One region of the Stenotrophomonas sp. Steno-C18 genome, then DNA from elsewhere that is predicted to be linked to it. Evidence: riboswitches for the same ligand, from Rfam matches in the RefSeq annotation. Region 1 holds a riboswitch; the other holds the start of a gene.
The links. A riboswitch is a leader RNA that binds a small molecule or an ion and turns the genes downstream of it on or off. The one in region 1 is predicted to bind cobalamin.
Positions count from the first base shown of each region.

Region 2: linked by a shared signal. The riboswitch ahead of btuB (TonB-dependent vitamin B12 receptor) and the one ahead of AC06FE_RS06220 (ribonucleoside-diphosphate reductase subunit alpha) in region 1 are both predicted to bind cobalamin.

Region 1 is NZ_JBWJOX010000002.1:353,876-369,360, reverse strand. Features, by position in the region: gene AC06FE_RS06250 (ExeM/NucH family extracellular endonuclease) at 1-325, shown strand, start outside; gene AC06FE_RS06245 (EamA family transporter) at 467-1,327, opposite strand; gene AC06FE_RS06240 (alpha/beta hydrolase) at 1,391-2,062, shown strand; gene zapE (cell division protein ZapE) at 2,067-3,161, shown strand; gene AC06FE_RS06230 (vWA domain-containing protein) at 3,280-4,776, shown strand; gene AC06FE_RS06225 (DUF2884 family protein) at 4,853-5,650, opposite strand; cobalamin riboswitch at 5,916-6,136, shown strand; gene AC06FE_RS06220 (ribonucleoside-diphosphate reductase subunit alpha) at 6,401-8,710, shown strand; gene AC06FE_RS06215 (ribonucleotide-diphosphate reductase subunit beta) at 9,209-10,228, shown strand; gene AC06FE_RS06210 (acyl-CoA thioesterase) at 10,423-10,824, shown strand; gene AC06FE_RS06205 (NAD-dependent protein deacetylase) at 10,835-11,698, shown strand; gene AC06FE_RS06200 (NADH:flavin oxidoreductase/NADH oxidase) at 11,771-12,880, shown strand; gene AC06FE_RS06195 (substrate binding domain-containing protein) at 12,948-13,886, opposite strand; gene purU (formyltetrahydrofolate deformylase) at 14,103-14,954, shown strand; gene pncA (bifunctional nicotinamidase/pyrazinamidase) at 15,115-15,485, opposite strand, start outside.
Region 2 is NZ_JBWJOX010000003.1:403,255-418,739, forward strand. Features, by position in the region: gene maiA (maleylacetoacetate isomerase) at 1-23, opposite strand, end outside; gene AC06FE_RS09065 (fumarylacetoacetate hydrolase family protein) at 117-1,106, opposite strand; gene AC06FE_RS09070 (DEAD/DEAH box helicase) at 1,473-2,900, shown strand; gene AC06FE_RS09075 (M14 family zinc carboxypeptidase) at 3,088-5,667, opposite strand; gene AC06FE_RS09080 (TonB-dependent receptor plug domain-containing protein) at 5,965-8,595, opposite strand; gene queD (6-carboxytetrahydropterin synthase QueD) at 8,795-9,151, shown strand; gene AC06FE_RS09090 (phasin family protein) at 9,409-9,768, shown strand; gene AC06FE_RS09095 (GAF domain-containing protein) at 9,965-10,447, shown strand; gene AC06FE_RS09100 (TfoX/Sxy family protein) at 10,444-10,806, shown strand; gene cobS (adenosylcobinamide-GDP ribazoletransferase) at 10,860-11,591, opposite strand; gene AC06FE_RS09110 (histidine phosphatase family protein) at 11,588-12,175, opposite strand; gene cobT (nicotinate-nucleotide--dimethylbenzimidazole phosphoribosyltransferase) at 12,172-13,242, opposite strand; cobalamin riboswitch at 13,381-13,617, shown strand; gene btuB (TonB-dependent vitamin B12 receptor) at 13,736-15,485, shown strand, end outside.

The sequences.
Region 1 (15,485 bases):
CAGCGGCAGCAAGGACGCCGTGCTGCTGGGCGACTTCAATGCCTATGCGATGGAAGACCCGATTCGCCAGCTCGCCGCCGATGGCTGGCAGGACGCCTTCAAGCTGGCCGGCGTGGAGCAGCCTTACAGCTACGTCTACAACGGCCTGACCGGGCGCCTCGACCACGCCTTGTTGAGCCCGGGCATGGCAGCGCGCCTGAAGGGCGCGGCGGAGTGGCATACCAACGCCGATGAAGCCGACGAGGCCGGTTACCAGGGCCGCAACGTCCCGGGCCCATGGCGCAGCTCGGACCATGATCCGCTGCTGCTGGGCTTCGAGCCGTAAGTTCCCGTACGCGAAGACCGCCCTCCCTTGAGGCAAAGGGAGGAAAAGGCGTTGCCCCCTCCCTTGCGCCGAAGGCGCAGGGGAGGGCCGGGGAGGGGTACCGTTGCCGTTGCGGTTGAAGCCTCACCGCGGAAAGAAGCACTACAGCGTCCCGCGCGCGATCAAGCCAATCGCCGCCACCGCCAGCAGCAGGCCCACGCGGTTGAGCACGCTGGTCTTCTCGCCGAACACCCACACGCCCACCAGTGCGCCCAGGCACACCACGCCGATGTTCATCCCGGCGAAGATCGTCGCCGGGCTGTGCGGCAATGCCTGGTGCGCACGCACGTAGAACAGGATGTTGCCGAAGTTGATCGCACCCAGCAGCAGGCCATAGGCCAGATTGCGGGCATCCAATCGCGAGGCGCCGGTGAAGTGGCGTTGCAGCTGCCAGGCCAGCATCAGCACGAAGGCGATGCCGAAGCTCACCAGCAGCGCCGATGTCGACGGGGTGCCGGCGGCGGCAACCTGCTTGAGCAGGATGTCCACCAGCGCGAAGCCGGCCCACACGCCCAGCAGCCAGCCCCAGCTCGAACCGGTCGGCGTCGTCGCATCGCCGTTGCGTGCGCTCACCCCGACGATGGCCAGCAGCCCCAGCGCCAACCCGGCCAGCTTCCAGCCGTTGGCCTGTTCGCCGAACCACACGAACGCCGCGGTCAATGACAGCAGCAGCGACAGCCGCTGCGCCACGTCGCTGCGCACGATGCCGGCCTGCCGCACCGCCCGCGCCAGCACCAGGAAGATGCCGGGCAGCGCCACCGCCAGGCCCAGCAGGGCCAGCCATGGCGTGTGCCCGCCCTGCAGCGATTGCAGGGAAGGCTTGAGCACCAGCAGCGACAACACGCTGGCGGCCAGGTAGTTCCAGGTCACGGCCTGGGCGATGTCGATGCCGCGGCGTGGCGCCAGTTTCAGCAACACCGACACCAGCACGCTGCAGGCCACGCTCAGGAACAGGAAATGCATTGTTTCGGCTACCGTGAAGACCACGGCGGTGATGCCGCCGGTCGGGGCCGGTATTATGGCTGCATGCAAACGCCCCCATTCCCCCACGAATCGGCGACGCTGACCCTGGAAGGCCCGGCCGGGCCGCTGGAGGTCGCCGTCGACCTGCCCGATGGCGACGCCGCGCCGCGGCCGGTCATCGCCGTCATCTGCCACCCGCTCTCGATCGAAGGCGGCAGCATGCACAACAAGGTGGTCACCATGGTCTCGCGCGCGCTGCGCGACCTGGGCATCACCACCGTGCGTTTCAACTTCCGCAGCGTCGGTGCCTCGGCAGGGGTCTATGACAACGGTGAAGGCGAGGGTGATGACCTGCGCGCGGTGGCGCACTGGGTGCGCAGCCAGCGGCCGGACGCCACGCTGTGGCTGGCCGGTTTCAGTTTTGGCGCCTACGTGTCGTTGCGTGCGGCCGGTGCGCTGCAGCCGCAGGCCCTGATCTCGATCGCCCCGCCGGTGGGCCGCAGGACCTGGGATTTCAGCCAGGTGCAGCCGCCGTCGAACTGGCTGGTGGTGCAGGGCGAGGCCGACGAAGTGGTCGATGCGCAGGCGGTCTACCAGTGGCTGGCGTCGCTGGACAACCCGCCGCAGCTGGTGCGCATGCCCGACACCTCGCATTTCTTCCATCGCAAGCTGATCGACCTGCGTGGCGCGATCCAGCATGAAGTGCGGCGCTGGCTGCCCGACAGCAGCAGCTGACCGCATGGACGCACTGACCCCCTCACAACGCTACGCCGCCGGCGTGGCCCGTGGCGACTGGCGCGATGACCCGGCCCAGCATGCGGCGCTGGCCGAGCTGGACCGCATCCACGAGGCGCTGGTGGATTCGGCGCAGGACGGCTGGCTGGACCGCCTGTCCGCCTTCTGGAAGAAGCCCGAGCCGGTCAAGGGCCTGTACTTCTGGGGTGGCGTGGGCCGCGGCAAGACCTTCCTGGTCGACCTGTTCTACGACGGGCTGCCGATCGAGCAGAAGTACCGCACCCACTTCCACCGCTTCATGCGTGGCATCCACGAGCGCCTGCGCGAGCACCAGGGCCAGAGCGACCCGCTGGCCAAGATCGCCCAGGAGTGGCGCAACAACCTGCGCGTGCTGGTGCTGGACGAGTTCTTCGTCACCGACATCGGCGATGCGATGTTGCTGGCGCGCCTGCTGGAGCGCCTGTTCGCCGAGGGCGTGACGCTGGTGACCACCTCCAACACCGCGGTGGAGAACCTGTACCTCAACGGCCTGCAGCGCGAGGGCTTCCTGCCGGCGATCGCGCTGCTGCAGAAGTACTGCGTGGAGCTGTACGCCGAAGGCACCGAGGACTACCGCATGCGTGCGCTGACCCGCTCGCCGGTGTACCGCGCGCCGCTGGAGGATGACAGCGATGCATGGCTGCTGGGCCGCTGGAAGGAACTGAGCGGCAGCGACGACCCGCGCAACGGCAACATCGCCATCGAAGGCCGCAAGATCCCGGTGCGTGGGCGCGGCAAGAGCATCGTCTGGTTCGACTTCCCGGCGTTGTGCGAGGGGCCGCGTGGCCCGTCGGACTACATCGAGATCGCGCGCGAGTTCAACACCGTGCTGCTCGGTGGCATCCCGCATTTCGACCGGATGAACGAAGACGCGGCGCGTCGTTTCGTCAATCTGATCGACGAGTTGTACGACCGCCAGGTCAACCTGGTCTGCACCGCGCAGGATCCGCCGCCGCTGTTGTATTCGGGCACCCGCCTGGCCGGCGCCTTCGAGCGCACCGCCAGCCGCCTGATCGAGATGCAGAGCGCCGAGTACCTCGGTACCCCGCACCGCCATTGAGGGCACCGCCGGGAGTGCCGGGCCACGCTCGGCGCCACGGCGCACCACCGCTTGACCCCGTTCCGCATCCCCGGCCGTTCCTGTATCCGCACGCCACATCGGCACAGGAGCCAGCGCCATGAAGCACACCCACGCATCGAAGCGGTCCCCGGCCCGTACCGCGGCCCTGGCCGCGGCCGTCACCCTGCTGGTCGGCTTGCCGGTGCTGGCCACCGTGCGCACCGCCGGGCCACCGTCGTCCGTGGTGGAAGGCGACCTGCAGGCACCGGGCGTGCAGCGCGTGCGCGAAACACGCGCCAACTTCCAGCCGCCGGCAGGCAGCGCCTGCAGCGACACCCCGGTACTGAGCGAAGTGCCCGACCCCGATCGTGGCCAGGTCCAGCACACCCGCCGCAGCCGCCACGCCATCGCCGAGAGCGAAGCGGCGATGGTGTCCGAGGCGGTCATGCCGCCGTCGCCGCCGGCTCCGCCGGCGCCCGTGCCGCGCCCGGCCCCGGCGGCCGATGCGGCTTACCGGACCTCGGCAAAGGCGATGGCGCCGGCCGGCCGCGCCAGTGAGGTCGCGGTGCGCCAGCAGTCGCAGGTGCCGGTGACGGCCGGCGTGGTCGACGACAACGCCGACTTCGGAGCGTTCCAGCAGTTCCTGCAGCGTCATGGCGAGTCCGCGCAGCTGGGCCGCGACATCCGCGTGCGCCAGCGCCTGCAGGTGGTGGATACCCGGGGCCGCCCGGTGCCGGATGCGGAGGTGTCGGTCGTTGCCGGCAATGGCGCGCGGATGTGGGCGCGTACCGATGCCGGTGGCCAGGTGTGGGTGCACCCCAATGCCTTCGATGACCGCGATACGCCGCGCTACCAGGTGCAGGTGCGCCGTGGCGGCCGGAGCGTGGAGGCGACCCTGCAGCGTGGGCAGAAGAACGCGCTGCAGGTGGTGATGCCCGACGTCGCGCCGCCGGCCCGTGCGCGGTTGGACCTGGTGTTCATGGTCGATGCCACCGGTTCGATGGGCGATGAGATCGACAAGCTGCGCGGCTCGCTGCAGGGCATCGTGCGCGACATCAGCCGGCTGCCGTCCAACCCGGACATCTGCCTGGGGCTGGTGACCTACCGCGACCGCGGTGATGAGTACTTCGTGCGCGGCTGGGACCTGACCGGCAATGTCGGCGCGTTCCAGCAGGTGCTCAACGGCGTGCAGGCCAATGGCGGCGGCGACTATCCCGAGGCCATGAACGAGGCCTTCAACCACGCGGTGCAGTCGTTGAGCTGGCGCGGCCCGTCGACCACCCGCGTGCTGGTGTCCTTGGCCGATGCGCCGCCGCACATGGACTACGCGCCGCCGCGCTATGACCAGACCGCGTTGGCGGCGCTGGGCAAGGGCATCAAGGTGTTCAGCGTGGCCGCGTCCGGCCAGGACACCACCGGCGAGATCGTGCAACGCCAGATCGCGCAGTACACCGGCGGGCGTTTCATCTTCCTGACCTACAAGGACGCCGCCGACCCGGCCAGCGGTGCCGGCACCCAGACCACGCATGACGTGAGCAACTATTCGGTCGACACGCTGGACCAGCTGGTGGTGCGCCTGGTCCGCGAGGAGCTGGCGCGGTTGCCCAAGGGCTGATCCGGAGGGAGGCGTCGCCGCGCTGCGATGGGCGCGGCTTCGGCTGCCAAGCCAATGGCAGGCACCTCGGCCGCGCTTACGGCAGCGGGATGCTGTTGCCGGTTTCCCGCTCGTGCACGGCGGCGGTGGCATCGCCGGTGACGCGCATCATCTGCAGCGGCTGGCCGTTGTAGCGGAATTCCAGCGCCGATTGCAGCCGGTCCAGCGCCAGTACCTGGTTGCAGAGCGATTGCGCATGCCGTTCCAGCACCTGCGTGCGCGCTTCCAGGCGTTGTTCCATTTCCGCATCGAGCTTGTCGGCGCGCTTGTCCAGGCGGTCCGAGCCGCCGGTGAACACCGTCCACAACACGCTGCGCGCCATCGAGCCGGCCAGCGACTCGGCGGCGGCTTCCACGCGTTGCTCGAAGCCCTCGTCGAAGGCGTCCTGTTCCCAGCGCCCGCGGCCGATGGTATGCGCCACGAAGTCCTCGGCCTCGCGCCGCAGCTTGCGTACCTTGCGCGAGTTGGCGTCGCCGGTCAGCGTCTCGTACACCGCGTCCAGCGCATCGAAGGTGATGCCCACCGACTCGGTGGCGATCCCGGTGACCGCTGGCATCAACTGGCGCACGCCGTTTTCCAGCGCCCGCAGGCGCTGGGCATCGGCCGCCGAGACCGGCTGCATCCTGCCATCGATGCTCAGCTCGCCGTCGTGGAAGACGATCTCGCGCAGCGCCTGCGTGTCGCGTCGCAGCCAGATGCCGCCGCCATCGACCAGCACGTCGTAGTCGGTTTCCACGCCACATTGGTCGGCCGAGAGAGAGGGGGCGTTCACCGTGGCGGCGTGGCCGGCGACGGGGAGCAGGAGCAGCAGGGTGGCGAGGGCAGCGGTGCGCATGGCGATGTCGTCCTTGGGATGGCGCCAGCTTCGCGACTTGGCGGCAGGTTGGCCCCGGTCGAAAGTCACGCCTGACGGCGGGACGTGATTTTCACGCCATCAGAACAACTGATTTCCGCACAAAGAAATCCGTCAAACCCCTTGACTGCGCAGTCGATTCAGACAGTTCGGATCGTGATTATCCGGACAGTTGCGGCGCAGCCCTTGTGCCACAAGGCTTGGCGAAATTTCACAACATTTCGTGTTGACCCTGTCATACACCCCCACTATCTTGTGGGTCGTCGGTTCCGGCGGGTTTGCTCCCCGCTGGATTCAAAGGGAAGCCGGTGACGCCTTCAGGCCAGTCCGGCACTGCCCCGCAGCGGTAATTGGGAACGACCCCGCCACACAGCACTGAGGCAGCGGCCTTGGGAAGCGGCGGAGTAGGAGAAGGCCCCCGCCTTCATGCCCATGAGTCCGAAGACCTGCCGACAGCCGCGCGAAGCACACCGCGCGGTGCCGGCTGCGGTGTCTTCGAGGGGAAGACGGCTGGTGACGTGGAGCTGCTGACGCCGACCCCCGGGTCGATGCCGTCGCGGCCGCTGCGACGCCGCCCTTCCATGCTCACGACCCGCCCGGCCCCGGTTCCTGCGAGGGCAGGCACCCCGTGCACCACGCCATGAAGGACACACCGTCGTGACCACTTCCGCTACCGAAGTCGCCCCGGCCGAGGCCGGCTTTGAACTGACCCCGCCGCCCACCGCCACCGCCATGAGCGTGACCAAGCGCAATGGCAACACCGAGCCGGTGGACCTGAACAAGATCGTCCGCGCGATCCAGCGCTGCTGCGAAGGGCTGCATTCGGTCGACCCGATGCGCGTGGCCACCCGCACCATCTCCGGCCTGTACAACGGCGCCACCACCCAGGAACTGGACGAGCTGTCCATCCGCACCGCCGCGCTGCTGATCGGCGAGGAGCCCGAGTACGGTCGCCTGGCCGCGCGCCTGCTGGCCAACTTCATCGCCAAGGAAGTGTCCGGCCAGGAAATCCACGCCTTCTCGCAGTCGGTGGGGCGCGGCCACGAAGTGGGCCTGATCAACGACCGCCTGCTGAACTTCGTGCAGATCAACGCGCGCAAGCTCAACGATGCGATCAACCCCGAGTACGACCTGAACTTCGATTACTTCGGCCTGCGCACGCTGTACGACCGCTACCTGCTGCGCCACCCGCATTCGCGCAAGGTCATCGAGACCCCGCAGCAGTTCTTCCTGCGCATCTCCAGCGCGCTGAGCGAGGACGTGCCCGAGGCACTGGCGCTGTACCAGCGCCTGGGCAGCCTGGACTACCTGCCGTCCAGCCCGACCCTGTTCAACGCCGGTACCAGCCACGAGCAGCTGTCCTCGTGCTTCCTGCTGGACTCGCCGCAGGATTCGCTCGAGTCCATCTACGCCAAGTACGGCGACATCGCCCAGCTGTCCAAGTTCAGCGGCGGCATCGGCGTGAGCTACACCCGCGTGCGTGCGCGCGGCTCGCTGATCCGGTCCACCAACGGCCACTCCAACGGCATCGTGCCGTGGCTGAAGACGCTGGATTCCTCGGTCGCGGCGGTCAACCAGGGGGGCAAGCGCAAGGGCGCGGCCTGCGTGTACCTGGAAACCTGGCACGCCGACATCGAGGACTTCCTGGAGCTGCGTGACAACGCCGGCGACGAGTCGCGCCGCACCCACAACCTCAACCTGGCCAACTGGGTGCCGGACCTGTTCATGCAGCGCGTGGAGGCCGACCAAGAATGGTCGCTGTTCGACCCGCGCGTGGTGCCGGAATTCACCGACCTGTATGGCCCGGCCTTCGAGCAGGCCTACCTGCAGGCCGAGGCGCAGGGCAAGGCCGTGCGCACCATCAACGCCCGCAAGCTGTATGGCCGGATGATGCGCACCCTGGCCGAGACCGGCAACGGCTGGATGACCTTCAAGGACAAGTGCAACCTGGCCAGCAACCAGACCCTGCGCCCGGGCAACGTCATCCACCTGTCCAACCTGTGCACCGAGATCCTGGAGGTCTGCTCCAACGACGAGACCGCGGTGTGCAACCTGGGCTCGATCAACCTGGGCAACCACTTCGACGAGCACGGTGACTTCGATTTCGAGAAGCTGGCCGAGACCGTGCGCCTGGCCGTGCGCCAGCTCGACCGCGTGATCGACCTGAACTTCTACCCGATCGAGACCGCCCGCCGCGGCAACCTGCGCTGGCGCCCGGTCGGCCTGGGCTGCATGGGCCTGCAGGACGTGTTCTTCCGCAAGCGCCTGGCCTTCGATTCGGAGCCGGCCCGCGCGCTGTCCAGGAAGATCGCCGAGACCATCTACTTCCACGCGCTGGAAACCTCGTGCGAGCTGGCCACCGAGCGTGGCAGGCACCCCTCGTTCAACGACACCCGCGCCGCCCACGGCGAGCTGCAGTTCGACGCCTGGAACGTGGTGCCGGAAGACGCCGCGCGCTGGGACGACCTGCGCGCGCGCATCAAGCAGCACGGCCTGCGCAACTCGCTGATCATCGCCATCGCCCCGACCGCCACCATCGCTTCCATCGCCGGTTGCTACGAGTGCGTGGAACCGCAGGTGTCCAACCTGTTCAAGCGCGAGACGCTGTCCGGCGACTTCCTGCAGATCAACCGCTACCTGGTCGGCGAGCTGAAGCAGCTGGGCCTGTGGACCGACGAAATGCGCGATGCGATCAAGCTCGCCGATGGCTCGATCCGCAACCTGCAGCAGATCCCGGAAACGCTGCGCGAGGTGTACCGCACCGCGTGGGAGCTGCCGATGCGCTCGCTGATCGACATGGCCGCCGACCGCGGCGCGTTCATCGACCAGTCCGCCTCGCTCAACCTGTTCATGGAAAGCCCGAACATCGGCGCGATGTCGTCCATGTACATGTACGCGTGGAAGAAGGGCATCAAGACCACCTACTACCTGCGTTCGCGCCCGGCGACCAAGATCGCCAAGACCACGGTCAGCGCCTACACGCCGGTGGAAGCCGTCGCCTGCTCGCTGGAAAACCCGGAAGCCTGCGAAGCCTGCCAGTAAAAAAAAGGGGCCCGATTTGCAGATCGGGCCCCTTCATGTGCTTTGCCAAAACACCAATCGCTTGGGAACGGTGTTCTTGCTCTGCTACTTCGGCTAAGAAGTTCGGCGACTATACCTTTTTTGTCAAATGAAAAGGTTAGGTGTGGATCAAGATTTGAGCTCAAGCATCCTTAAGAAAGTCACGAGGTTTGTAATGAGTAAAAATACTAAAGAAACTTCCAGTTCGGTTGCTTCTCTTGCGTCCAAAACGTTGCTCAATAGCGCTTCATCGCAAGTAGCAAAACGGCTTGCGGGGTCGGCTTTGGCGCAACGGGGTACCGGTAGCCAGACTGGATCTCAGGTGGAAGGCCTGGCTGGAAAGGTGCTCACGAGTGAAAAGTACTCGGAAGCTACGCGAAAGTTGGCAGCTAGTGTTTTGGCTCAGTCCAACAAGGAACGGTAAATAGCTACAAGCTGGGCCACTCAAGTGGCCCAGCTTTTTATGTAAGGAAAACTGAAATGATCGAGAAACGTGAGCAGATGCTGCTCGACCCCGGCTTCGAGCTGACCCTGCGCCCGATGCGTTACCCGGACTTCTACGAGATGTACCGCAACGCCATCAAGAACAGCTGGACGGTGGAGGAGATCAACTTCCAGATCGACATCACCGACCTGCACCACAAGATGACGCCGGCCGACCGCCACCTGATCCACCGCCTGGTCGCGTTCTTCGCCACCGGTGACTCGATCGTCTCCAACAACCTGGTGCTGAACCTGTACCAGCACCTCAATGCGCCGGAAGCGCGCATGTACCTGTCGCGCCAGTTGTACGAGGAAGCACTGCACGTGCAGTTCTACCTGACCCTGCTGGACAACTACCTGCCGGACCCGGAAGAGCGCTTCAAGGCGTTCGCCGCGGTGGAGAACATCGATTCGATCAAGAAGAAGGCCGACTTCTGCTTCAAGTGGATCGACTCCATCCAGGGCCTGAAGCGGATCGAGACGCGCGAGGAGCGCCGCCAGTTCCTGCTCAACCAGATCTGCTTCGCCGCGTGCATCGAGGGCCTGTTCTTCTTCGCCGCGTTCGCCTACGTGTACTACTTCCGTTCGCGTGGCCTGCTGCCGGGCCTGGCATCGGGCACCAACTGGGTGTTCCGCGACGAGAGCTGCCACATGGAGTTCGCCTTCGAGTGCGTGCGCACCATCCGCGCCGAGGAGCCGGACCTGTTCGACGCCAGGATGGAACAGCAGGTCTACGAAATGCTGGAGGAAGCCATCGAGTGCGAAGTGCAGTTCGCCGAGGACGTGCTGTCCGGCGGCGTGGCCGGCATCTCCACCCGCGACATGCGCCAGTACCTGCAGCACTGCGCCGACCAGCACTTCGCCAAGCTGGGCATGGCCAAGAAGTACAACGTGCGCAACCCGCTGCCGTTCATGGAGCTGCAGGACGTGCAGGAGCTGACCAACTTCTTCGAGCGCCGCGTCTCGGCCTACCAGGTCGGCGTGCAGGGCGAGGTGTCCTTCGACGAAGCGTTCTGATCGTCGCGCATCGGCTATACCTGACACCCCGGTGCGAACGCCCGGGGTGTTCCTGTTTTCGGATTGCAGTCGGGGACGAAGCCAGGATCGCCGCGTAGGAACAGCCTTGGCCGCGAAGCCGATGTGATCGGCGTACACCAGCCGCACAGCCCGTGCGGCGTATCATCCCGGCATTCCCCCATTGCCGACGTCCCATGACTCCGATCCCGCAGACCGATCCGCCCGTTGAAGTACGCATGGCCGAGATCGTTTTCCCGAACCACACCAACCACATGGGCACGCTGTTCGGTGGCCAGGCGCTGGCATGGATGGACAAGGCGGCCTTCCTCGCCGCCGCCCGCTATTCGCGCCGTACCGTGGTCACCGCGCGCTCGGACCAGGTCGACTTCAAGCTGCCGATCCGCATCGGCCAGATGGTGGAAACCATCGGCCGCGTGGTGCGCGTGGGCCGCAGCTCGATGCACGTGGAAGTGGAGCTGGTGACCGAGGACCTGCTCACCGGTGCCCGCGAGCTGTGCACCAAGGGTACCTTCGTGATGATCGCGCTCGACGCCGAGGGTCATCCGACCAGCGTGCCGTCCCTGCCGCCGCTGTGACCCGGTTGCGATGACCACCTCGTCCCCACCGCCGCTGGGTGGCCTGTCCCCCGCACTGGTGGCCGAACTGCCGGAGTTCATCGCCCGGCACCGGCGCCTGCTGGTGGTGACCGGCGCCGGCTGCAGCACCGACTCGGGCATCCCCGATTACCGCGATGCCGACGGCCAGTGGAAACGCACCCCGCCGGTGACGTTCCAGGCCTTCATGGGCGAGGCGGCGACGCGGCAGCGTTACTGGGCCCGCAGCCTGCTCGGCTGGCCACGCTTCGGCCTGGCCCGGCCCAACACCACCCATCACGCGCTGGCGGCACTGGAAGCCGATGGCCGGGTGGAACTGCTGCTCACCCAGAACGTGGACTGCCTGCACCAGCGTGCCGGCAGCCAGACCGTGATCGACCTGCACGGGCGGCTGGACCAGGTGCGCTGCATGGCCTGCGAAGCACGTTCGTCGCGTGAACAGCTGCAGGTGCGCCTGCTCGCCGCCAACCCCGGCTGGGACCGGCTCGACGCCGGCATGGCGCCGGACGGCGATGCCGACCTGGAAACCGACTTCAGTGCCTTCCAGGTGCCGGACTGCGAGCACTGCGGCGGCCTGCTCAAGCCGGACGTGGTGTTCTTCGGCGAGAACGTACCGCGCGAACGCGTGGCGGCGGTGCAGGCGCACCTGCAGCAGTCCGATGCAGTGCTGGTGGTGGGGTCATCGTTGATGGTCTATTCCGGGTTCCGTTTCGTCGATGCCGCCGCCAAGGCCGGCCTGCCGATCGCGGCGGTGAACCTGGGCCGCACCCGCGCCGATCACCTGCTGTCGCTGAAGGTGCAGATGCCCTGCGCGCAGGCGCTGGGGTTCCTGCTCGACGGGACCAAGACGCAGTGATCCACCACGCCGGTTGAATCGGGTCCGGCGGGGGCGTGCAATGTGCGCTCCCCACTTTTTGCGGATCTTCCCGTGAGCCACCTGTTCTCGCCCCTGTCGCTGGGCCCGCTGTCGCTTTCCAACCGCATCGTCATCGCGCCGATGTGCCAGTACTCGGCCGAGGATGGCCAGGCCAGTGATTGGCACACCATCCACCTGGGCCAGCTGGCACAGTCCGGTGCCGGCCTGCTGATCCTCGAAGCCACCGCCGTGCTGCCGGAAGGGCGCATCAGCTGGGCCGACCTGGGCCTGTGGGACGAGGCCACCGAAGCCGCGCTGGGTAAGGTGCTGGCCTCGGTACGGCGCTGGTCGAAGATGCCGATCGGCGTGCAGCTGGCCCACGCCGGGCGCAAGGCGTCCACCGCCCTGCCGTGGGACGGGGGCCGGGCGATCGCACCGGACCAGGAACATGGCTGGCAGGTGCTGGCCCCCTCGGCGTTGCCGTTCCTGGAGGGTGAGCCGACCCCGCAGGCACTGGATGCAGCCGGCATCGATGGCGTGGTCGAGGCGTTCGCCGCGGCGGCCCGCCGTTCGGTGCGCCTGGGCCTGGACCTGATCGAACTGCATGCCGCGCACGGTTACCTGCTGCACCAGTTCCTGTCGCCGTTGAGCAACCACCGCACCGATGAATACGGCGGTTCGCTGGAGAACCGCATGCGCCTGCTGCTGCGGGTGTTCGATGCCGTGCGTGCGGCTGTGCCGGCCACGGTCGCCGTGGGCGTGCGCATCTCGGCAACCGACTGGGTCGATGGCGGCTGGGACGTCGAGCAGAGCATCGCGTTGGCCAAGGCACTGGAAGCACGCGGCAACCATTTCCTGCATGTTTCCAGCGGCGGACTGGACCCGCGCCAGCAGATCCCGGTGGGCCCGGGCTACCAGGTGCCGGCCGCCGAGGCGATCAAGGCGCAGATCGGCACGCCGGTGATCGCGGTGGGCCTGATCACCGAGCCGGCCCAGGCCGAGGCGATCCTGGTCGAAGGCCGTGCCGACGCCATCGGCCTCGCCCGCGGGATCCTCTACGACCCGCGCTGGCCGTGGCACGCCGCCGCCGCCCTGGGCACGCATATCAGCGCCTCGCCGCAGTACCTGCGCTGCGAGCCGCATGAAGCCCGCGGCCTGTTCGACGTCGGCCGCTGCGATTGACCCGGGCCGGGCGCAGCCATGCTGCGCCCGGCTTTGCCAACGCATCCGCGCCGGGCGTGGCGCGGCACTACGGGTGGTCGATGTCCACCCGCCACGCGGGGGGCAGGGCATCGACCACATGCTGCAGCAGCGCCCTGATCTTCGGCGTGAGGTCGCGCCGGTCGCTGACGCACAGGAACAACCGCATCGGTGCCGGAGCAGCACGGGCCTCGTCGCCGCCCGGGGCGGTGAACAGCGGCTGCAGCTCTCCGCGCGCCAGGTAGGGCGTGGCGACGAAGGCGGCCAGACGGGTGATGCCGCCCCCGTTGGCAGCCATCGCGGCGAGCGCGTCGATGTCGTCGCTGACCAGCGCCGGCTGCACGTCGGCGTCGAAATGCAGGCCGTCGCGGGTGAAGCCCCAGCGCAGGTAGCGCCCGTCCAGCGGATGGCGGAACAACAGGCAACGGTGCTCGCGCAGGTCTTCCGGCGAGCGCGGTGTTCCCGCATCGGCAAGATAGGCCGGTGACGCGCAGAACACGAACGGCACCTGCGCGACGGGCCGCGCCACCAGGCCTTCCTCCAATTGGGTTTCGATGCGGAAGCTCACGTCCACGTCCTCGTGTGCATGGTCGACGCTGCGGTCGGTCAGCAGCAGCTCGATCGCAAGGCGTGGATAGCGCTGCTGCAGCGCTGGCAACAGGGGCGCGAGGACATGCCGGCCGAAGGCGGCGCTGCTGGCGATGCGCAGCCGGCCGGCCGGCGTGGCATCCGGGTCGGTGACGGCTGCCTGTGCACGCTGCAGGTCGCGCTCGATATGGCGCACCTGCGCCAGGTACAGCGCGCCACGTTCGGTGAGGGCCAGCTGGCGGGTGGTGCGGTTGAGCAGGCGCCCGCCCAGGTGGGCTTCCAGGCGGGCGATGTTCTGGCCCACCGCGGCCGGGCTGATGCCCAGGGTGCGTGCGGCGGCGGCCAGGCTGCCGGCATCGGCGGTGCGGATGAAACTGCGGAGGGACTGGAGGATGTTCATGCCGGCGCGCATTTTCCGGGGGGATTGCCAAGTATTTCTTTATAAAGCGCCAAGCCCGAGCCATCTAGCTGGCCGTGGTGGGGCCGGCCAGACTGGCGGGTTCGCGTTCGTCGACGGTTCCGCTGCCGGTGGCGGCGACCGTGTCAGCTGCAACCGGTTTTGCCGGGCTGCTGCCGGAGCGGTTACCTTGCGCGGTCCCCCGCCGTGTTGCTGGCCATGCGCCCTGATTTCATCCTGACCCTGTCCTGCCCGGATCGCACCGGCATCGTCTACCGCGTGTCCGGCCTGCTGTTTGAGGCGGGTTGCAACATCCTGGATGCGCAGCAGTTTGGTGACGAGGAAAGTGGCCGGTTCTTCCTGCGCGTGCACTTTGACATGAGCAATGCCGGCGATGTGCCGTCCGTGCGTGCACGCCTGCAGGCGCTGGGGGAGGCGTTCGCGATGCAGTGGGAACTGCATGATGCCCGTCGTCGTGCGCGCTTGCTGGTGCTGGTCAGCAAGCAGGGCCATTGCCTCAACGACCTGCTGTTCCGCACCCACAGCCGCCAGCTGAAGGTGGACATCGCCGCGGTGGCTTCCAACCACGCCGACTTCGCCGGCCTGGCCGGTTCCTACGGGGTGCCGTTCCATCACCTGCCGGTCAGCGCGGACAACCGCGCGCAGCAGGAGCAGCAGATCATCGATCTGGTCGAACGCGAGCGCATCGACCTGGTGGTGCTGGCGCGCTACATGCAGATCCTGTCGCCGCGCCTGTGCCAGGCGCTGGCCGGGCGGGCGATCAATATCCACCACAGCTTCCTGCCCAGCTTCAAGGGCGCCCAGCCGTACCACCAGGCGCATGCGCGCGGGGTCAAGATCATCGGCGCCACCGCGCACTACGTGACCTCCGACCTGGACGAAGGCCCGATCATCGAGCAGGACGTGGCGCGCGTGGACCATGCGATGACGCCGCGTGACCTGGTGCAGCTGGGCAGCGATACCGAATCGCTGGTGCTGGCACGCGCGGTGCGGCGTCACGTGGAGCACCGCATCCTGCTCAACGGGCACCGCACGGTGGTGTTCCGCTGATCTGCTCTCTCCCCTTCGCGTAGCGAAGCGGATGACGGGGGAGAGGGAGCTTTGTCGTGCACCCTCCCTTTCGCGCAGCGAAGGGGAGGGCTGGGGGAGGGTGCTACACGTTGCCGGGAAGGCGGCCCGGCTTCGCGGCCAAGGCCGCTCCTGCAGAGGCTTATCCCACTACTTCAATCCCGCCTTCGACCAGCGCGATCCGCGTGGCCGCGTCGTTGGCCGAGGACACCGGCCGGGTCAGTTCCCACAGGAAACGTACGCGGAAGCCGCTGATCGCCGCGTCCTGCGCGCTCCACAGCACGCAGTAGTCACGCGCCAGGCCGCAGACATGGACCTCGGTGATGCCGCGTTCGTGCAGCCAGCCGGCCAGCCCGGTCGCCGGGCGGTCACCGCGTGGGCCATGGTTCTCGCGGAAGGCGCTGTACGAATCCACCTGCTGGTCGGTGCCCTTGCGCAGGATCAGGTCGGCCACGTCCCAGCCCACGCGCGGGTCCAGCGCGGCCCCCGGGCTGCCCTGCACGCAATGGTCCG
Region 2 (15,485 bases), on a different contig from region 1:
TAGAGCTTCAGCCCCGCTTCCATGTCTGTTCCCCCTGTCGCTTGCACACAACATAACCGTTGCGGGTGAGGGACACCTTCACCCGCAATTCGATAACGGCGGCGATGCCGCCGGATTCAGGGCAGCGGCGCGTGTTCGATGCGCTGTTCGATCGCACCGAAAATGCTGTTGCCGTCACGGTCCAGCATTTCAATGTGGACCACGTCACCAAAACTCATGAACGGCGTGGACGGCTTGCCGTCACGCAGTGCCTCGACGGTGCGCTGTTCGGCGAAGCAGGAGGCGCCCAGCGAGGTGTCCTCGTTGGCGATGGTGCCCGAGCCGACGATGGCACCGGCCGACAGCGGACGGGTCTTGGCGGCATGCGCCACCAGCTGGGCGAAGTTGAACTGCATGTCCACGCCGGCTTCCGGCGCACCGAACCACTTGCCGTTGATGTGGGTGACCAGCGGCAGATGCACCTTGCTGTCCTGCCAGGCCGCACCGAGCTCGTCCGGGGTCACGAACACCGGGCTCAGCGCCGAGCGCGGCTTGGACTGCAGGAAGCCGAAGCCCTTGGCCAGCTCGGCCGGGATCAGGTTGCGCAGGCTGACGTCGTTGACCAGGCCCACCAGCTGGATGTGGCCGGCGGCCTGGGCCGGGGTCACCGCCATCGGCACGTCGTCGGTGATCACCACGATCTCGGCTTCCAGGTCGATGCCGTAGTCCTCGCTGACCACCTTGACCGCGTCGCGCGGGCCGTAGAAGCCGGCGCTGGTGGCCTGGTACATCAGCGGGTCGGTGTAGAACGACTCGGGCACCTCGGCGCCGCGCGCCTTGCGCACCCGCGCCACGTGCGGCAGGTAGGCACTGCCATCGACGAACTCATAGGCGCGCGGCAGCGGCGCGGCCAGCGCCTGCATGTCCAGGTCGAACGCGCCATCCACGTCGCCGGCATTGAGCTGCTCGGACAGGGCGTTCAGGCGCGGGGCGACGTTGGACCAGTCCTCCAGCGCCAGCTGCAGGGTGGCGGCAATGCCGGTGGCCCGCACGGCGCGGGTCAGGTCACGCGAAACCACGATCAGGGTGCCGTCGCGGCCGCCTTCCTTCAGGGAACCAAGCTTCATGGGAACGTCCAGTCTGCGGAATAAACAAGTTTCAATTGTAATGAATATGCCAGCGGCGACCAGCGCACGGGAATGCTGAACAGGCAGTTTTGTGCCGCCGGCGACAATCCCCTAGACTATCGCGGTCTGCCAGCGGCCGTCCGTTTCCCTTGAGGGACCGCCGGCGGTGCAGGATCCCCGGCCCCGCCGGATCCGCCCGCCCGCCCCTACTCCGACGCCTTTCGTCACGCATTCCGGCCTGCGCACCGCGCTGGTCGCGCCAATTTTCTCGCAGCGCGGTTTACGGGAACGCTCCGAGTCAGCCGATCGAATCGATCGGCACCGCCATTCCATTCGGTCTGGCGCGATTTCCATCTGGAGTTCCCAATGTCGTTTGAAAACCTGGGCCTTGCGCCCTTCCTGCTGCGCGCGCTCGCCGAGCAGGGCTACGAAAACCCGACCCCGATCCAGGAGCAGGCGATCCCGCTGGCACTGGACGGGCATGACCTGCTGGCTGGCGCACAGACCGGTACCGGCAAGACCGCCGCGTTCGGCCTGCCGCTGCTGCAGCACCTGGGCACCGCGCCGCAGAGCGTGGGCAACGGCCCGCGCAAGCCGCGCGCACTGATCCTGGCGCCGACCCGCGAGCTGGCCACCCAGGTGCATGACAGCCTGCGTGGCTACAGCAAGTACCTGCGCATCCCCAGCGCCTGCATCTACGGCGGCGTCGGCATGGGCAACCAGCTGGACGTGCTGCGCCGTGGCGTGGACCTGCTGGTGGCCTGCCCGGGCCGCCTGATCGACCACCTGGAGCGTCGCAGCGTTGACCTATCGGGCATCGAGATCCTGGTGCTGGACGAAGCCGACCGCATGCTCGACATGGGCTTCTTGCCTTCGATCAAGCGCATCCTGGCCAAGCTGCCGCGCCAGAACCGCCAGACCCTGCTGTTCTCGGCCACGTTCGAGGAGAGCATCAAGCAGCTGGCGCTGGAGTTCATGCACAACCCCAAGCAGATCCAGGTGACGCCGCAGAACACCGTGGCCGAGACCATCACCCACCGCGTGCACCCGGTCGACGGCGGCCGCAAGCGCGAGCTGCTGTTGCACCTGCTGGCGCAGGATTCGCGCGTGCAGACGCTGGTGTTCGGCCGTACCAAGCACGGCTGCGACAAGCTGGCCACGTTCCTGGAGAAGTCCGGCATCAAGACCGCCGCCATCCACGGCAACAAGAGCCAGGGCCAGCGCCTGCGTGCGCTGGGTGACTTCAAGGCCGGCCGCGTGACCGTGCTGGTGGCCACCGACATCGCCGCGCGCGGCATCGACATCAACGAGCTGCCCAAGGTCATCAACTACGACCTGCCGATGGTGCCGGAAGACTACGTGCACCGTATCGGCCGCACCGGTCGCAACGGCTCCACCGGCGAGGCGATCTCGCTGGTGGCGCAGGACGAGGCCAAGCTGCTGCGCCAGATCGTGCGCCTGCTCGACCGCGACATGGACATCCGCGACGTGCCGGGCTTCGAGCCGCAGACCCCGATCCGCTGGGGCATCAGTGCACCGGGCAAGGCCGAAGTGCCGGGCGGCCACAAGACCCCGCGCCGTGGCAACGGTGGCCATGGCCAGCGTCGCTCCAACGGCGACGCCCCGCGCGGCGGCCGTGGCGGCCAGGCCAAGCCGGGCGCCCCGCGCGCCGCGGGCAACGGCCAGCGCAATGGCGGCAACGGCCAGCAGCGCCGTGACGGCCACCCGGGTGGCGGCCAGCGTCGTGGCGGCGGTCGTGGCCAGGGCGGTGGGCAGAGCCGTACCAGCGCCTGATCTGCAGTAGCGGATCCGAGCTAAAAAAAAGCCGGCGCATTGCGTCGGCTTTTTTGTTGGTTGGGTTTTGGGGTGATGAAGGCTGCTGGCTGCTGCCGGCCCTCTCCCCAACCCCTCTCCCGCTGGCGGGAGAGGGGCTTTGGTTCTTCGCTAGTGCAGGCGGGAGAACGGCTTCAGGCCTTCTTCGTTACTCCCCGCGCTGGCGCGGCGGGGTGAGCTGGTTGGCCTGCAGCAGGGCGTTGAGCAGCAGGCGTTCGGTGCCATGCCAGTACTTGCGGTGCGCCGGGTCGTCGGCGAACACCACCACGTTGCCGCTGCCGGTCGGCACCACCTGCAGGTAGCTGGAGCCGGACACGCGCGCGCGGTTGGCATCGGAGAGGTACCCGTTCACCAGCGGCTCCGGATCGATGTTGACCACGTTGAGGAAAGCGTTCTTCACCGGCTCCAGCACCAGGCCACCTTCCTTGTTCACCCAGATCCTGCGCTGCTGCACGCCAAAGCCCAGCGGATGGGTCGGATCGATGTCGGCACTGAGGATGTTGCCGCTGACCCGGCCCAGCGCGAACACGTCACGCACGGTGCCGAAATCCAGCCGTTCGCCGTCGTCCTTGCCGGCGCCGGCACGCAGCCTGGCTTCCACCAGCCCCTTGTCGATGGCCCAGCGCGCGCCGCTGCCGTAGACCACCAGCGAGCCGCCCGCGCTGATCCAGCGCTTGAGCGCGGCGATGCCGGCCTCGCTGACCGTGGCATAGGTACCGCCGGACAGCACGATGGAGGTGTAGCGCGACAGGTCCACGCTGGCCAGCTGTACGGGGTCCAGCTTGGAGGACGGCAGCCCCAGAGCCTGGTCCAGTGCGAACCAGGCCGAACCGATCTCGGTGGGCGACACGCCCTCGCCCATCACCAGCGCGATGCTCGGCGCACGCAACACCCGCACGTTGTCGCTGCCCAGGTCGATGCCGCCGGCGCTACGACCGCTGGTCAGGGCATGCACGGTGACACCGGCGTCCTGTGCGCGCGCCAGCACCCTGGCCCGAAGGGCATCGGCATCAAGCGTCTGACCGGCGACCGGGATCACCACCGCGCCATGGCCGAAGGCCACCTCGCCCGATGCCGTGGCCGCGGTGAAGGGCTGGTGCGCGGTGCGCAACCGCACCCCGTCGCGCAGCAACCCACCGATCAGGCGATAGCTGCCGAAATCCCGTGCATCGGCAACGTAGGCAAAGCCGGCACGGCCGCCACTGATGCCACCCTGCGCCTGCGGAACGCCATCCACTACCGCACCGGCCGGCAAGGCACCGCGGCTGGCCGCGTAGCGCAGCCCATAGGCTGCGGCCACGGCGTAGGAGGTTCCGCTGTAGAACACGTCGCCCTTCACCGGCGGCGTGAACTCGAAGATCGCATGGGCCAGCCGGAACTGCGGCTGTCGCGCCGGCACCACGTAGGCCGAACCGACCTGGAAACGCTTGCCATCGACCTCGACATCGCGGGCCAGCGCGTGCACCTGGATGCGATGCTGGAGCAGCACGGCCAGCAAGCGGTGGGTGAGCGTGGGGTCGGCGGCATCACCGAACACCCAGTCCCGCACCGGGTAGGCCGCCGCCTGCGTCAAGGCGCTGCGGAAGAAATCCTTCTGCAAGGCGAGCAGACGCACCCGGTCCTCGACCGCCCCGCGCACACTGGCCAACCCGGTCGCGACCTGGTTGCGGATGGTGAAGTTGAAATGCAGCGGGCCGTTGACCGACTCCTGCACCAACCCGCGCGAGCTGGCCTGCTCCACGGTGACGCCGACGCCGCCGTGGAAGTCCGGATAGGTGGAGCCGTAGATCGGCGAGAAGTTGTCGAAGTTCTCGCCGGTGTAGTACAGCGAACCCAACGCATCGAGCGCCTGCGCATGGAAGCGCGCCAGCCAGTGGTTGGCCGCGTACGAGGACTTCGGCAGCAGCGGGCTTTCCATGCTCTTCGGCGAGGGCTCGAAGTAGTAGGTGCTGTCCTTGCCCATCTCGTGGAAGTCGATCTGGATGTTCGGGTACCAGCGATGGAACTGCGCGACCTTGGGCCAGCTGTCGGCCTGTGCCAGGGCCAGCCAGTCGCGGTTGAGGTCGGTGAAGTAGTGGTTGACGCGGCCACTGGGGAACGGTTCGACGTGCTCCTTGTCGGCCGGGTCGGCCGACGGCGGGCGCGACCCCCAGGCGTTGTGCCAGTTGGCGGCGCGGTCGCGCCCATCGGGGTTCTGCGCCGGATCGATCACCACCACCGCCTCGTCCAGCCAGCGCGCGGTTTCCGCGTCCTGGTTGGCGGCCAGATAGTACGCCGTGAGCAGGGCCGCTTCGGCGCTGGAGGTCTCGTTGCCATGCACGCTGTAGCCTAGCCAGACCACCGCTGGCGCGTCGGCGCCCGGGGCCGCTTGCGCCGGGTCCACCTGCGCCTGCCGCTGCGCCAGGATCTGCGCGCGGCGCGCATGGTTGCGCGGCGAAGTGATGGTCACCAGCAACAGCGGGCGATGTTCGTAGCTCTGGCCGATGACCTCGACGGTGACCCGGTCCGAAACACGCGCCAGTTCGTTGAAGTACGCCACCAGCTGATCGTGGCGGGTGTACTGGCTGCCGATGTCGTAACCGAGGAACTGCTGCGGCGAGGGCACCTTCGCATCGAACTGCTGCGCGGTTGGAAAGTAGTAGCTGGATTGGGCGAAGGCCGGTGTTGCGCTGACAGCTGCCGCGAGCAACAGGACAAGGACAAGGACAAGGACAAGGCGGAATGACATGGGCGACGGATTCCCCGGTTGTTTGGCACGGATCGCGAACGGTGCCGGCTGTTCACTTCCCCCACGCGTGGAAGAAGCTGCACCGCAGGGGCGGATGAGGGCGCCTCGGGCGTTGGGTTGTGGCGCCCGGGGGTGGATGGAGTCGAGCCACGCAGGGTACCCGTCCTGCCCTCACCCCAACCCCTCTCCCGCATGCGGGAGAGGGGCTTGAGTCAATGCGTCAGCCGCCCGCATGCGGGAAAGGCATGAGTCAACGCGTGACGCTCACTCCCCCGCACGCAGGAGAGGGGCTCACGGTCAGAAGCGGTAGTCGAAGCCCACCGTGTAGTAGCGGCCGCGCAGGTCGTACTGGCTGAAGTCGTACGGTGCGCGCACGCCCGGGAAGGTCGCATCATGGGGCGGCTGACGGTCACCGATGTTCTGCACCTTGGCGTAGACGGTGAGTTTGTCGATGCCGGTGTAGCCCAGGTACAGGTCGAACTGGCTGTAGCTGGCCACCTCCTTCTGCACCGCCTTGGCCGCGGCGCTGCCTTCCTGGTCATAGCCGCTGGTGTAGTACCAGGTCAGCGCGGTGCGCCAGTCGCCCAGCGCCCAGTCCAGCGTGGTGGTGGCCTTGGTATCGGGCAGGGACGGGCCGAGGTTGGAGCCGGCGTAGTCCACCAGCGGGCCGCCGGTGACCTGCGGGCGCTTGTAGTCGATGACATAGGTCAGCGCCGAGGACAGGCCGAACGTACCCAGGCGCGCGGTGGACCAGCCCTGGCGCAGTTCCACGTCGATGCCGGAGGTCTCCAGCTCGCTCAGGTTCTGGTAGCGGTTGTAGACGGCCAGCAGCTTGCCGCGCGCATCACGCAGCACGTTGGCCGGGTTGTTCTCGGCCACCAGCGTGGTGGTGTTGCCGCTGCCGATCAGGTTGTCCAGCTTGATGCGGTAGTAGTCCACGCTCAGGCTGGTGCGCTGCCACGGCGAGAGCACGATGCCGGCGTTGAAGCTGCGCGTGCGCTCCGGGTCCAGGTTGTTGTTGCCGACGGTGAAGAAGGTCGGATTCTGCCGCGAACCGGCCACGTCCGGATCGTGCGGATCGACCACCGAGCCGTAGGCGATGCTGGTGGAGGCCGAGTTCTCCGACAGCGACGGTGCGCGGAAACCGCGCGAGGCCGCGGCGCGGACCAGCAGCCAGTCCAGCGGCTGCCAGCGCAGCCCCAGCTTGGGCGAGAACGCATTGCCGAAGTCGCTGTAGTGGTCCGCGCGCGCGGCGGCCTGCAGCTCCAGCGTGCTGTGCAGCGGCACGTTCAGTTCGGCGTAGGCGGCGCTGACCTTGCGCTCGCCGTGCACCTCGGCAATGGCCGGACGCACCTGCAGGCCGGCATCGATCTGCCAGGGGTTGTCGGAGTCCAGCGTTTCCTGGCGCCATTCGGCGCCGGCGGCGAAGCCGATGGTGCCGGCCCAGGTCGAGCCCAGCGTGCCGGAGACCTTGGCATCCAGGCCCTTGAGCACCGAATCGGCCGGGCGCAGCGTGCTCAGGCCGATGGCCTTGAGCACGGCCGGGTCGGTCGCCGACGGGTTGAGCAGGTTGTAGCTGCCCGACGCGAGCGCGTCGTACAGCGCCCAGCGGTTGGCGAAGCCGCCGGAGACGGTTTCACGCTCCTTGCTCGCGGCCTGGAATGCTCCCACTTCCCAATCCCACTTCTCGCCGCTGCCACGCAGGCCAACCACGCCGCGATAGGCCTGCGAACGATTGGTCTTGAGGGTGCCACCGAGGTTGAAGAACGTGTACTCGATCGGCACGTCCACGCCGTACGGGTTGTACGGGTTGCCGGCGGGCAGGGTCGAACGCACCGGCTCGGCCAGCCCGGTGTCGGCGTTGAGCGCGAAGCGCCCGCTTTCCAGGGTGAAGAACGGGCTGGAGCCGAACCAGGACACGCCCTTGATGTCGCTGTAGATCACTTCCGCGAACGCATCGACCGAATCATTCAGGCGCAGCGTGCCGTTGACGTAGGCCTGCCAGCGCTTGGTCGACGGGATCAGCGTGGTGTATGGCGCCTGGTTGAACGCACAGGTATCGCCGGCCAGGCCGTCGATCGGTGCACTGGCGGTGAGCACCGTGCCTTCCGGGCAGTTGCCGCTGGCATCGAGCATCGGCACCGACTTGCCGTCGACCAGGTAGCGCGCGCCCTTGGCCGACCAGCCGTTCCAGCGGCCACCGGCCAGGTCGGTGTAGATGCCCGAGCGGGTCAGCGCACGCTGGTCCTGGTCCAGGCGGTCGCGGTTGTAGCCTTCCAGCGAGACCAGGATGTTGTAGCCATCCGTGTCCAGGTCGCCGATGCCACCGATGAACTTGACGTTCTGCTGGTCCAGGCCGCCGGCCTCGGAGGTGCCGCCGCTGACGCCCAGCTCGGCGCCTTCGAAGCCCTGCCGGGTGATGATGTTGACCACGCCGGCCACCGCATCGGAACCGTACACGGCCGAGGCGCCGTCCTTGAGCACTTCGATGCGCTCCACCGCCACCAGCGGCAACGCGTTGAGGTTGACGAAGGTGTCGGACAGGCCACCGGACGGGAAGCCATAGTTGGCCAGGCGGCGGCCGTTGAGCAGCACCAGCGTGTTCTTCTGCGACAGGCCACGCAGGCCGATGCCGGCCGAGCCCGAGGCCCAGCCGCTGTTGCTGGTTTCGTTGGCGGCGTTGCCGGTGTTGGCGGAGATGGAGCGCAGCAGGTCGGCGACGGTGGCCTTGCCGGATTCCTCCAGCTGCTGGCGTTCGATCACCTGCACCGGGTTGGCGGTCTCGGTGTCGCTGCGCTTGATGTTGGAGCCGGTGACTCGCACCGCCTCCAGCGTCTTGCTGTCGTTGGCGGCCTCGGCGAAGGCGTGGGGGGAGAGCGCCGCGGCGGCAGCCGCGACGGCGATGGCAAGCAGGGAACGATTGGGCATGAGCTCGGGGGGGAGGAAGCGGAAATTGCCCGGCAAGTAGGACATGCGCGGTAAATGTCCGGCCAATAACCTCCGCTCATCCACACATGACGAAAAGTTACATCTCTTCATCAAGATGGATGAATATATGAAAACCTGCGTCCGCGGCCCGCATCGGACCGGCCGGCACGTGGCCTGTCAGCGCCCTACAATTGCGCGCATGGATATTTTCAAGGTTTTCACCCTCGAAGCCGCACACCGGCTGCCCAACGTGCCGCCGGGCCACAAGTGCGCACGCCTGCACGGCCACTCGTTCCGCGTGGAACTGCGGGTCAGCGGCGAACCGGGCGCCGACACCGGCTGGATCATGGACTTCAGTGACCTGAAGGCCGCTTTCCAGCCGCTGTATGACCAGTTGGACCATCACTACCTCAACGACATCCCCGGCCTGGAGAACCCGACCAGCGAGCGCCTGGCCATGTGGATTTGGGAACGCTTGAAGCCTTCGCTGCCGCTGCTCAGTGAAGTGGTGGTGCATGAGACCTGCACCTCCGGCTGCAGCTATCGCGGCAGCTGAAGGGCGCCAGCCCTGCCGTAGGCGCGGCCTCGGCCGCGAAGCCAGTACAGGCACCGGCCCGCCCACTTGCATCGGCGGCGCATCACTGCCGACATCCGGCACCGCGCCAAGCGCTCCCCCCTCCCCTCCGCCTGCGGCGAAAGGGCAGGGAAATGGCGCGCAAAACTGAATGGGTCAGAAAAATCCGTCCCGCGGTGTTGCGCTGCGCAAAATCCGCGCTATGCTGCAACGCAACAAAGGCCTTCCGGAACGCCGTGATGTCCGCCCAGTTCAACGATTTCAGCAGCTACACCCAGCAGCTCGCCGCCGCGGCCAACCGCGCGAACCGGCTGACGCTGGAGAATGCCGAAAGCGTGTTCGGGGTGCAGCTGCGCACCCTGGAACGGAACACCAATGCCACCGCGGGCTTCTTCGGTGAGCTGGCCCAGGCCGGCGCCCAGGCCGACCTGCAGGCGTTGCTGCCCAAGGGCATGCAGTTGGCACGTGACAACTTCGAGCGCCTTGCCTCGGCCGGACAGGAAGTGATCGGCCTGAACCTGAAGACCAGCGAGGCGCTGGGTGCACTGGCCAGCCAGCCGTTCACCGCCACGCCCAAGGCCAGCGGCAAGACGCGCTGAACCTGCAACCGAATTTGCGCGGTCCCCTCCCCCGCGCAATCCCAGACCCGTCAGCATCCCCTCCCGCTGACGGGTCTTTTTTTGCCCGTCCGTTGCCGCCACCGGCCTGCCTTGCAGGAGGCAGTGACGCGCGGGCGGCGCGGCAATGCGCCTGCGGTGGCAAAATCACCGGTCCCGTCGCGGTTAGACTCTCACGATGTTCAGCACCAACACGCTTACCGGCAGCAAGCCGGAACAGTACGCCCAGCTGCTGGCCCAGGCCCGCGCCCTGGTACACGGCGAAACCGACCGGATCGCCAACGCGGCCAACCTGTCGGCGCTGGTCTACCACGCACTGCCGCAGTTGAACTGGGTGGGTTTCTACTTCTACGACGGCACCGAACTGGTGGTCGGGCCATTCCAGGGCCTGCCGGCCTGCGTGCGCATCCCGCTGCACAAGGGCGTGTGCGGCGCGGCGGCCAGCACCCGCCAGACCCAGCGCATCGAGGACGTGGATGCGTTCCCGGGCCATATCGCCTGCGACTCGGCCTCGCGTTCGGAACTGGTCGTGCCGCTGGTACGCGATGGCGAACTGGTCGGCGTGTTCGACATCGACAGCCCGGTGCTGGCGCGCTTCGATGGCGATGACCAGCTCGGGCTGGAAGCCATCGCGCAGGTTTTCGTCGAGGCGCTGCGGTGAGCACCACCAAGCTGCGCAACATCGGCCCGAAGAGCGCGGCCTGGTTGCGCCAGGTCGGCCTGCGCACCGAACAGGACATCGCCGCGGTCGGTGCGGTGGGCGCCTTCATGAAGGTGCGCCGGGCCGGCTTCAAGCCCAGCCTCAACCTGCTGTATTCGCTGGAGGGCGCGCTGGTGGGTTGCCACTGGCAGGAGGTACCCGAGGCACGCCGGCAACAACTGGTCTGCGAGTACGAAGCGGTGGCCGGCGAGCTGACCACGCTGCGCGCCGCGCAGGTGGCCGGCCCCGTGCACGAGACGCGCATGCAGCCGCAGGACGAGCCCGAGGAAACCGGCGAGATCCGCTTCGGCGAGGAGTGAGCCACGCTTGTGTGCAGGAGCGGCCAAGGCCGCTCCCGCGACACCGTGTGTTGTCAGGACACGCCTGCCGCTACCACCAGCACCACCAGCAGCATCGTTTCGGTGACCTCGACGCTGGCGCCCAGGCAATCGCCGGAAATGCCCCCCAGCCGGCGACGCCAGTACAACGCCACCAGCGGCACCAGCAGCAGGGCGACCAGCAACGGCCAGGCGACGATCGCGGTGATCACCGCCAGCAGCACCGCCCACAGCCACATCGAACGCAGGCTCAGCTGCCATGAAAACCGCTCGGCCATGCCGGCGCCATGCAGCGAGGGCAACCGCCGGCTCCACCACAAGGTGCCCCAGCGGGCCCAGACCGGCACCAGCACGATGCCGTACCACAGCGGGCTGACCGCCAGCTCGGTCAGCAGCACGAACTTGAGCAGCAGCTGCATCACCAGCGTGACCACGCCGAACACGCCCATGTGCGGGTCCTTGAGGACCTCGAGGAAACGCTGCGGATCGCGATGCGATGCGCCGAAGGCGTCGGCCACATCGCCCAACCCGTCCAGGTGCAGCGCGCCGGTCACCCACACCCAGACCAGCAGGGTCAGCACCCCGGCCAGCCACGGACGGTCGGCGAAGCCGTACAGCGGCAGCGCGAGCAGGACGCCGATGATCGCTCCCACCAACGGGTAGTACACCGCCGAACGGCTCAGGTCCTCCTGGCGGAAGTCCCGTACCTGCGGCGTCGGCAGCCGGGTCAGGAACTGGATGGCGAGGACCAGCCGGCGCATGCTCATGCCTGCCGCAACTCCAGCAGTTCGCCCCACAAGCGGCCATCGTCGCCGCGCTCCACGCGCAGGCGCACGCGGGTGCCATAGTCGATGCGCATCGCCCACAACACCGACAACGGCATGCCGCACACGCGCGATACCGCCAACCGCAGCACGCCGGCGTGGCTGACCACCAGCACCGGCTGGCCGTCACCGTCGTCCTCGTCCACCAGGCGATGCAGCTGCTCCTCCACGCGCGCCTGGAACTGCGGCCACGACTCGCCGTTGGGCGGCACCGTGTCGTGCGGTTCCTCGTAGAACGCGGCCAGCTGCTCGGCGGGCAGTTGGTCGAAGTGCAGGCCGTCCCAGTCACCGAAATCCAGTTCGGCCCAGTCCGGGTGGATCTCGCAGAACTGGTTGCTGCCGGCCACCAATGCATGCGCGGTGTCCAGCGCGCGTCGGCGCGGCGAGCTGATCACCCGGCTCCAGCCGATGCCGGCATGGCTGCGGTACAGCGCATCCATCGCGCCGTCGATCAAGGGCGGGTCGGTACGGCCGTCCAGGTGGCCGGAGCGGCCGGTGGAGGCATGTCGCATCAGGTCCAGGATCATGGCGTGCCCTCCCGATCGGCGACCGCCGCCTCGGCAAAGGTGGCCATTCCGTTGTGCAGCGCGCACGCCATGCGCACCAGCGGCAACGCAAGCGCCGCACCGGAGCCCTCGCCCAGCCGCAGGTCCAGCGACAGCAGCGGCTGTGCCTGCAGCGCGTCCAGCAGGTGCAGGTGGCCACGCTCGGCCGACTGGTGCGAGAACAGCAGCCACGGGCGCACGCCCGGATTGATGCGTACCGCGGCCAGCGCCGCCGCCGAAACGATGAAGCCATCCACCAGCACCGGCACCCTGCGCTGCGCGGCGCGGATCATCGCCGCGCTGATCGCGGCGATCTCCAGCCCACCCACGCGCTGCAGGGCTTCCATCCCGGGCGATGCCGCGGCGTTGATCGCCTCGCCGTGCAGGGACAGCGCGCGGGCGATGATGTTCTTCTTCTGCACCATGCGCACCGCGTCCAAGCCGGTGCCGGCACCGACCAGGTCTTCCAGCGGCAGCGGCCCCAGCGCGGCGGCCAGCGCACTGGCGGCGGTGGTGTTGCCGATGCCCATCTCGCCGAACACCAGCAGGTCGGCACCGTCGGCACAGGCCGCATCCACCGCACGGCGGCCGGCGTCGAACACCGCGTGCAGATCCGCCGCGGACATCGCCGCCCCGACGCTGAAGTCGTCCGTGCCCGGTCGGGGCTTGTCGCTGACCACGCCGGCGATCGGCTGCGTGGCGCGGCTGCCCACGTCCCACACGTGCAACGGCAGGCCCAGCTCACGCGCCAGCACCGCGATGGCGGCACCGCCGGCGGCGAAGTTGTGCAGCATCTGCACGGTGACTTCGGCCGGATAGGCCGAGACGCCCTGCGCGGCCACGCCGTGGTCACCGGCGAACACCAGCACCGGTACCCGCCGAGCCTGTGGCTGCGGCGTGCCCTGCAGCGCCGCCAGTTCGATGGCCAAGGCTTCCAGCCGGCCCAGCGCGCCTTCCGGCTTGGTCAGCTGCCGCTGGCGGGCGATGGCCTGCTGCCGGTGCTCCTGCGAAGGCAGCCCGCAGGCCTGCCCGAACCATGTTTCTGTCACGAGTGTTCCGATACTGCCAAGGCAATCGGGCATTTTAGCCGCCGCCACGGGATTGCGGACCGCCACGCCAGGGAACCTCAGGACACCGCGCATCAGGGCGTGATGTGCATTCACGGGCACCGTCAGGGCCAATGGCATAGAATGCGCGCACTTTCGGGTGACCCACCGGCCATGCTGGCGGGTTGAAACGGGAAGCCGGTGCCGCGCACGGCTGGATCTCCAGCCTGTCGCCATTCCGGCGCTGCCCCCGCAACGGTAAGCAGGACAAGGCCAGGCAACACCGCCACTGTGCAAGGCACGGGAAGGCGCCTGACCGGAAGCAGCCATGCTGCTTCGCCTGCGAGTCCGGAGACCGGCCCGAAAGCCGACTGGTTGCGATGCGGAGGGCATGGCGGCGGCTGCGGCGCCGTGTGCGCGCCTGCTTCCGTCCCTTCCCTCTCCTGGCAGCCCCACCCGTTTGTCTGCGCGGGAGCGCGCAGGCCCAGGAGCAAGCATGAAACTGCATTACCACACCCTCTCCCTCGCCGTGCTGATGGCGCTGCCGGCCGTTGCCGCCGCGCAGTCCAGGACCACCGACCTGGACGACGTCACCGTCACCGCCACCCGTACCCCGGTTGCCGTCGAGGCCAGCGTGATCCCGGTGCAGCTGATCGACCGCGACCAGATCGACCGCAGCCAGGCCAACTCGGTGCTGGAGCTGCTGCGCGGCCGCGCCGGTCTGGACTTCGCCAACCAGGGCGGCACCGGCAAGATCACCTCGCTGTTCCTGCGTGGCACCAACTCCAACCAGGTGCTGGTGTTGGTGGACGGCGTGCGCGTGGGCTCGGCCACCAGCGGCATGGCCGCACTGCAGGACCTGCCGGTGGACCAGATCGAGCGCGTTGAAATCGTGCGCGGCCCGCGTTCGAGCCTGTACGGCTCCGAGGCCATCGGCGGCGTGATCCAGATCTTCACCCGCACCGCCGGCCAGGGCCTGCAGCAGAACCTGTCCATCACCGCCGGCAGCAACAACCTGCGCCAGGCCAGCGCCGGCTTCAGCAACCGTGGCGAGCGCGGCTGGATCTCGGCCCAGGGCGGCTACCAGAAGACCGATGGCATCAATGCCTGCCGCGGCACCGCCGCTGGCTGGGGCGCTGGCTGCTTCGCCGATGAACCGGACCGCGACGGCTACCGCAACACCTCCATCAACGTGCGCGGCGGCTATGCGCTGACCGACACGCTGAGCCTGGAAGGCCACGTGCTCAACGCCGACAGCTTCAACGAATACGACGGCAGCATCTTCGGCGGCAACGAGGCCGACAACCGCCAGCAGGTCTACGGCGGCAAGCTGGCATGGGCCGCTTCCGATGCGTTCCAGCTGACCGCACAGGTCGGCCGCAACCGCGACCAGGCCGACAACTACTTCGCCGCCAACGGCAGCCGCACCTTCGCCAGCAACTTCGACACCCGTCGCGACACCGCCAGCGTGCAGGGCGACTTCCAGTTCGCCGAAGGCCAGCAGCTGACCGCCGGTGCCGATTGGCAGAACGACAAGGTCACCAGCTCCACCGCCTACGACATCGGGGACCGCGACAACCTCGGCGTGTTCGTCGAGTACCAGGGCCAGTTCGGCGCGCACTCGCTGCAGGCCAGCGTGCGCAATGACGACAACGAGCAGTTCGGCAACCACACCACCGGCAGCCTGGGTTACGGCTTCGCCTTCGGCAACGGCTTCCGCCTGACCGCCAGCGCCGGCACCGGCTTCAAGGCACCGACCTTCAATGACCTGTACTACCCGGGCTTCAGCAACCCGGACCTGAAGCCGGAAGAGTCCAAGAGCCTGAACATCGGCATCGCGCAGTACGCCGACAACTGGAACTGGACCTTGAACGCGTACGAAACCCGCGTGGACCAGCTGATCGGCTACGACAGCAGCTTCAACATCGTCAACGTCGCCGAGGCCCGCATCCGCGGCGCCGAGCTGACCGGCTACCTGTCGCTGGCCGGTTTCGACATCAACGCCCAGGCCAGCTTCACCGACCCGCGCGACCACACCTCCGGCGCGGCCACCTACGACAACCTGCTGGCCCGCCGCGCGCGCACCAGCGGTCGCCTGGACGTGGACAAGAGCTTCGGCCCGGTGCGCCTGGGCGTGACCGCGGCCGGCAGCGGCCACCGCTTCGACAACGCGGCCAACACGGTGCGTCTGGCCGGCTATGGCACCGTGGATGTGCGCGCTGAGTACGCCATCAACGATGCATGGA